Regions from separate parts of the Pantoea vagans genome, predicted to be linked through region 1. Evidence: predicted binding sites of a transcription regulator. Region 1 holds the regulator's gene; each other region holds the start of a gene.

The links. Region 1 encodes PhoB, which activates phosphate uptake and scavenging genes when phosphate is short. Its sites were predicted from a motif close to CTGTCATAAAACTGNCNNAT; they were not measured.
Region 2: phoA (alkaline phosphatase) is a predicted target of PhoB. The motif match lies at 993-1,012, and genes of this name have one in related genera.
Region 3: glpT (glycerol-3-phosphate transporter) is a predicted target of PhoB. The motif match lies at 1,286-1,305, and genes of this name have one in related genera.

The regions. Positions count from the first base shown of each region.
Region 1 is NZ_CP011427.1:3,031,373-3,033,643, forward strand. It holds gene phoR (phosphate regulon sensor histidine kinase PhoR) at 1-696, opposite strand, end outside; gene phoB (phosphate response regulator transcription factor PhoB) at 712-1,401, opposite strand; gene sbcD (exonuclease subunit SbcD) at 1,599-2,271, shown strand, end outside.
Region 2 is NZ_CP011427.1:1,543,229-1,545,499, reverse strand. It holds gene phoA (alkaline phosphatase) at 1-942, opposite strand, end outside; tRNA gene LK04_RS07155 (tRNA-Ser) at 1,188-1,275, shown strand; RNA gene LK04_RS07150 (RtT sRNA) at 1,324-1,454, shown strand; RNA gene LK04_RS07145 (RtT sRNA) at 1,503-1,633, shown strand; gene LK04_RS07140 (Hok/Gef family protein) at 1,975-2,127, shown strand; gene LK04_RS07135 (LysR family transcriptional regulator) at 2,229-2,271, opposite strand, start outside.
Region 3 is NZ_CP011427.1:3,885,789-3,888,059, reverse strand. It holds gene glpT (glycerol-3-phosphate transporter) at 1-1,150, opposite strand, end outside; gene LK04_RS17995 (carboxylate/amino acid/amine transporter) at 1,495-2,271, shown strand, end outside.

The DNA.
Region 1 (2,271 bases):
CGCATCGTCCATCATCTCCAGATACCCCTGCAACACCGTTAACGGGGTGCGCAGTTCGTGGCTGACGTTAGCGAAGAAGTTACGCCGCGCGCCTTCCAACTGGTGCATCTGGGTCACATCACGCGCCACCATCAGCCACTGCCCTTCACTGTAGGGCATCACGCGGAATTCCATATGATGCTGGTTGTTAAGCACCAGCGTCAGTGGCTTATTAAAATCGCGCTGACGGATATAGCGAGAAAACTCAGGATAGCGCAGCAAATTGAGGATGTTCTGACCGTTATCCTCCGGCCAGCGCAAGCCCAAATGCTGTTGAGCCAGTCCGTTACACCAGAAAATCGTGCCCTCTTCGGTGGTCAACACCACCGCATCGGGGAGCGATTCCGCACCGCTGCGAAAACGCTTTATCAGATTACCGAGTTCACGACGGCGACGTCGGTTGCGCAGTTGCATCTGGTACAGACCGTAAAACAGCGGTTCCCAACTGCCGCGCCCGGAAGGCGGCGTCATGGAGCGATCAACCCACAACCAGTGCGACAGACGCATCAGGTTTCTGAAGTGCCAAAACAGCACGCTGGATACGGCAATCAGCAGCAGCCAGGGCAGATAACCGAACAACAGACCCAGCACCAGCGCAGGCAAGCAGACCAGCGCCAGCTCGGTCATTAATCTCTTCCAGGAGAGTCGTTCCAGCACGGTAAAAGACTCCGTTTAATAGCGGGCAGAGAAACGATACCCTGTTCCGCGTACGGTTTGAACCATGCGATCGTGACCAGAAACTTCCAAAGCTTTACGTAAACGACGGATATGCACATCAACCGTACGATCTTCGACGTACACGTTGGTGCCCCAAACGTGGTTTAACAGCTGCTCACGGCTGTAAACACGCTCTGGGTGCGTCATAAAGAAGTGCAGTAATTTATATTCCGTCGGGCCCATTTCCAGCGGGGTGCTTTCGGCCATCACACGGTGTGAGGAGGGATCCAGGCTCAAGCCCTGCATCTCAATCACCTCTTCCACTGCCATCGGCGAGATACGACGCATCACCGCCTTGATACGCGCCATCAGCTCTTTCGGTGAGAAAGGCTTGGTGATGTAGTCATCCGCGCCCACTTCCAGACCGCGTACGCGATCCTCTTCTTCACCACGCGCCGTCAGCATCATCACCGGGATATCGCGCGTCATCGCTTCACGTTTCAAATGTTTAATAAACTGAATACCGCTGCCACCCGGCAACATCCAGTCCAGCAGAATCAAATCAGGCCACGGCTCGATCAGCTTACCAATCGCGCTGTCGTAGTCTTCGGCCTCAATAGGCTGGTAATCATTCTGTTCCAGCACGAAACATAACATTTCACGGATGGGAGCTTCGTCTTCCACAACCAAAATGCGCTTAGCCATTATAACTCCTGCTGTTGTGACGGCTTGTCACGGGGATTTGCGGCGTCATTATGCGTCAGTTTTATGACACTTTTATGAAAAACCCGACCTATGATAAATAGTTAAAAAACAGAAATGTGACAACGATTAGCGCTTTTTTTTCTTTGCGATCTGAAGAGGTTATACTTCTCGCTCGCTTAACTAAGCACGGAGTTTTCATGCGCATCATACACACGGCGGATTGGCATCTCGGTCAGTTCTTTTACAGTAAAAGCCGCGCGGCAGAGCATCAGGCCTTCCTTGAGTGGCTACTGGACCAGATCCAGCAGCATCAAGTCGATGCACTCATCGTCGCCGGAGACCTGTTTGATACCGGTTCGCCACCCAGTTATGCGCGTGAAATGTTTAACCGCTTTGTGGTGGCATTGCAGCCCACTGGGTGTCAGTTGGTGGTGTTGGCAGGAAACCATGATTCCGTTGCCACCCTCAATGAATCGCGTGAACTCCTTGCCTGCCTGAATACCCGCGTGATCACCAGCGCCACGCCACAAGGCGAGCAGCAGGTGCTGACGCTGCATCAGCGTGATGGCACGCCGGGCGCGCTACTGTGCGCCATCCCTTATCTTCGTCCACGGGATATTCTGCGTAGTCAGGCCGGGCAATCAGGCCGTGAAAAGCAAATCTCATTGCTGGAGGCGATAGAGCAGCACTACCAGCAGTGTTACGCGGCAGCCCTCACGCAGCGTGGCGATCAGCCACTGCCGATCATCGCCACCGGGCACCTCACCACGGTGGGGGTCACCAAAAGCGACTCGGTACGCGATATCTATATCGGCACGCTGGATGCCTTCCCGGCGCAGGCTTTTCCGCCTGCCGATTACATCGCGCTTG
Region 2 (2,271 bases), 1.5 Mb from region 1:
GGAAGCTGGACGTTCTTTGTTCACTTCGCAGGTCACCACTGGCTTATCAATATTGCCGTGATAGCTGGCTTTCGGCCCTTGCCAGCGCACCGGCATGTTGCCATCAGAGAACAGGCCCAATACCGGTTTAGTTTGATCGGCCTGCTGAATCGCATTCATGCCTTCAAGGTTATCCACCAGTTGATAGCCCAACGCCTGAGCCTGCTCACGAAGGGTTTTGCCTTGGTACTCACCGGCTTTAGCGCTTTCATTAAAGGATTTTGCGCCGCCTCCGAAAGTGACATCAGGACGGGTTTTTAGCATCTGCTCGCTGATTGATCCTTTACCGCCCTGCTCCAGCGCGTTAGTCGGACACAGCTCGCTGGTTTTTTCAGGGCCATAGCATTTACGCGAAGTGACATGCGCCATCAATGCAGCAGGTGTTGCATCCTGCAGTTCAGCGGTTGACACATTACCGGTGGCTTTCCCGGCGGCTTTCGCCAGCTCAAGAATGGTGACCTGATCTTTGCCATTCACATCGACGCCAATTGCGCCATTGTAGGATTTGGTGCCGGTGGCCCACGCCGTCGCTGACGCGGCTGAATCTGTCACGTAGTTCGGTTTGTGGGTTTTCTTGTCGAGGGAATAGTGCGTGTATTGCCCGGTCAGTGGCAATGCATCCAGACCGGGGAAGAATCCACCAGCCCCCATCGCCTGATTACGAGCGGCGGTAATTTCTGAATCGCCCATGCCATCGCCGATCAACAAGATGACGTTTTTAGCCGTGGTGTTCATTAATGACGCTTTCAGTGCTTCAGTTTGATCGCTGCTAAGGCGGCGCGCGCCACCGTGTTCGGTAATATCGCCAGTTGCGGCACGCGAGTATGTTGCATCATCTGCCACTGCTGACGCGGTCATTAATGAGGCCAGCAGAGAAACCGTGAAAAGAGGTATGTGTTTCATTTATCAGCATCCTTATCAGTAAATATAACCAAATGTTTCCGCAGACAAGTCTGCGACAGTTCGGTGACACTTTTGTGGCGGATAAGGAATAATTTGATGACAGAAACACCACTTCGTTGAGAGTTGCAGCAAGCTGCACAGAGCTTAAGCGAATAGAAGAAAAGGAGAAAATAGGGCTTGACCGTTTTCGGGTTACTCCCTATAGTAGCGCCCCGTTGACCCAGTGCGGTTAGCGGAAAAAACGTGGTGAGATGTCCGAGTGGCTGAAGGAGCACGCCTGGAAAGTGTGTATACGGCAACGTATCGGGGGTTCGAATCCCCCTCTCACCGCCATTATTTATATGAAAGTGCCCAGTTAACAGCTGGGCATTTTTATTTGCATTTCCCGCCGATCTGAGGGGGATGAGAAGCCCCGATTGGGGTTCGACAACTGGCTTCAGCCAGTTGGACAGCGGAGCCTGCGACGCTGCCCGAAGGGTGAGCGCAGCGAATCAATCCCCCTCTCACCGCCATTATTTATATGAAAGTGCCCAGTTAACAGCTGGGCATTTTTATTTGCATTTCCCGCCGACCTGAGGGGGATGAGAAGCCCCGATTGGGGTTCGACAACTGGCGTCAGCCAGGTGGACAGCGGAGCCTGCGACGCTGCCCGAAGGGTGAGCGCAGCGAATCAATCCCCCTCTCACCGCCATTATTTATATGAAAGTGCCCAGTTAACAACTGGGCATTTTTATTTTCATTTCCCGCCGCCCACCGCCGACTTATGAAATTGAGGTTGCTCAATTTCATCATCTAACTCCAGCGGTCAAACTTTTCACGAATTAAGAATTCGACTACAAGGCATCTCATTGTGAGCTTGTATCAGGATAAGTAGTATTCGGGCGGGTGCTTGAGGCTTTCTGTCTTAAGCATTGCTGACGGCAGAAAGAAGAAAGCCCCGAGAGATTTATTCAATCAACCCGAGGCCTACCCTTAATGCCAGACAACATGAAAGGTAGCGTCTTACGTGCCGAAAGGCAAGGAGAAGCAACCATGAAGCAGCGTGAGGCGATCTTGATCGCCATCTTCTTCATCGCGGCAGTGCTGGCCGTGATACTGGTCACGAGAAAAGACCTCTGTGAGGTACGAATCCGAACCGGCCACATGGAGGTTGCTGCATTCATGGCTTACGAATCCTTGAAGTAAGAGCAACCGGCGGGAGGAAACTCCCGCCACTCTCTCTTGTTGGCATGGCTGACCTCAATGCACCCGCCCTTTTATCTTTCCCCCAGAGCCCGAAAACGCTTTTAGTTACTTCTCACCAGATGCAAAAAGTTATCTCTTACTGGG
Region 3 (2,271 bases), 850 kb from region 1:
CCGTACCCGCGGCTTTCTTCGGTGCCAGCTCCAGCGCATGCAGACCAATCAGCATCACCGGACCATAAATCAGGAAACCGATAACGATCATGCACAGCATATCGATGCCTGGGTTGCCCGGTGGGTTAAGCCAGTAAACTACGGTGGCGATGGTGACCAGCGTCATAAAGAACACGCCGGTCGCGCCACGGTTGCCGCGGAAGACCTTGTCTGACATCCAGCCGCACAGCAAGGTGCCGGGAATGCCCGCATATTCATAGAAGAAGTATGCCCAGGAGGATTTATCCAGCGTGAAGTGTTTCACTTCTTTCAGGTAAGTGGGTGACCAGTCGAGAATGCCGTAACGCAGCAGATAGACGAAGACGTTAGCCAACGCGATGTACCACAGCAACTTATTCGGCAGGATGTACTGCATGAAAATCTGCTTTGCCGACAGCTCCTGCTCATGATTCTCGTTGTAATCTGGCGGGTAATCATTCTTATAGGCTTCAATCGGCGGCAGGCCACAAGACTGCGGTGTGTCGCGCATCAGGGCGAAGGCAATGATGGCGATGATGATCGCCCCGAACGCGGGCATGTAGAGTGCCGCTTTCCAGTCGTTAAACCATGCCATCCCCAGCAAGAACAGCAGCGGTGGAATGCCGCCACCCACGTTATGCGCACAGTTCCACACGGAGACAATCCCGCCGCGCTCCTTCTGCGACCACCAGTGCACCATCGTTCGTCCACAAGGCGGCCAGCCCATGCCCTGGAACCAACCACACAGGAACAGGAGAACAAACATCACCATGATGCTTGAGGTCGCCCAAGGCACAAATCCCATGATTAACATCACGGCCGCAGCGAGAATTAACCCAGCGGGTAAAAACACGCGCGGATTAGAGCGGTCGGAAACCGAGCCCATGATGAACTTGGAGAAGCCGTACGCGATGGAGATCCCGGACAGCGCAAAGCCTAGATCGCCGCGTGAGAAACCCTGTTCGACCAGATAAGGCATCGCCAGCGCGAAGTTTTTACGCACCAGATAGTAGGCCGCGTATCCAAAGAAAATACCGATAAAGATTTGCCAGCGTAGCCGACGGTAGAGCGGATCAACACGATCATCAGCGACTTGCGGCTGATGCGGTGCCGGTTTGAAGATACTCAACATGAGTGTGGCCCTCCAGGGCGCGATATTGTTATGTGTTCCCAGCAGGTTGGGTCAAGCGCCGTGTGGCGTTAAAACAGCACCAAAAGGTTCCATTTCGCGCACAGGATAGTGATGGTTTCGTCACGTTACTGTGACGTGTGACACATTTGTTACAGTTTGATGACATTAAAGAGCGAAATAAACCAGGAAATGTTGGTATTCGCGCATGATGTCTGGCGAGACAGGCCACTTATTCTTGCCTTACATTGTTTGTCTGTATTTTGGTCTGTTGTAAACCAAATAATTCAAACCCATGACGACAGTTTGTTTACACTAGCGCCACTGTTCATTTTGGGATCAATACCGTGCTGTTACTGATCGTTACCACCATTTTGTGGGCTTTTTCCTTTAGTTTGATCGGGGAATACCTCGCCGGCCAGGTTGATTCCTGGTTCTCGGTGCTGATGCGCCTGGCACTTGCGGCCATCGTTTTCCTGCCTTTCCTGCGTTGGAAAGGCTATCGCGCCTCCACCATCCTGCTGTATATGCTGGTGGGGATGCTGCAGCTGGGCGTCATGTATCTGCTGAGTTTTGAGGCTTACACCTATCTCAGCGTGTCAGAGTTCCTGCTGTTCACGGTGATGACGCCGCTGTATGTGACGTTGATTTACGACTTGCTCAGCAAACGTCCGCTGCGAATTGGCTATGCATTCAGTGCGCTGCTGGCAGTCGGTGGGGCAGCCATCATCCGTTACGACAAAGTCAGCGACCATTTCTGGTTTGGCCTGCTGCTGGTTCAAGCCGCCAACATCTGCTTTGCCATTGGCATGGTCGGCTACAAGCGCCTGCAGGAAACCCGTCCGATGCCGCAGCACACCGCATTCTCATGGTTCTATCTTGGCGCGGTGATCATCGCCATCATTGCCTGGAGCCTGTGGGGTAATCCGAACAAACTACCTACCACCTCACTGCAGTGGGGCATTCTGGTGTGGCTGGGCGTGGCGGCATCGGGACTGGGATACTTCATGTGGAACTACGGTGCCACTCAGGTGGATGCGGGCACGCTGGGTATCATGAACAACATGCACGTACCGGCGGGCTTGCTGGTCAATCTGGCCATCTGGCAGGAAAAACCACACTGG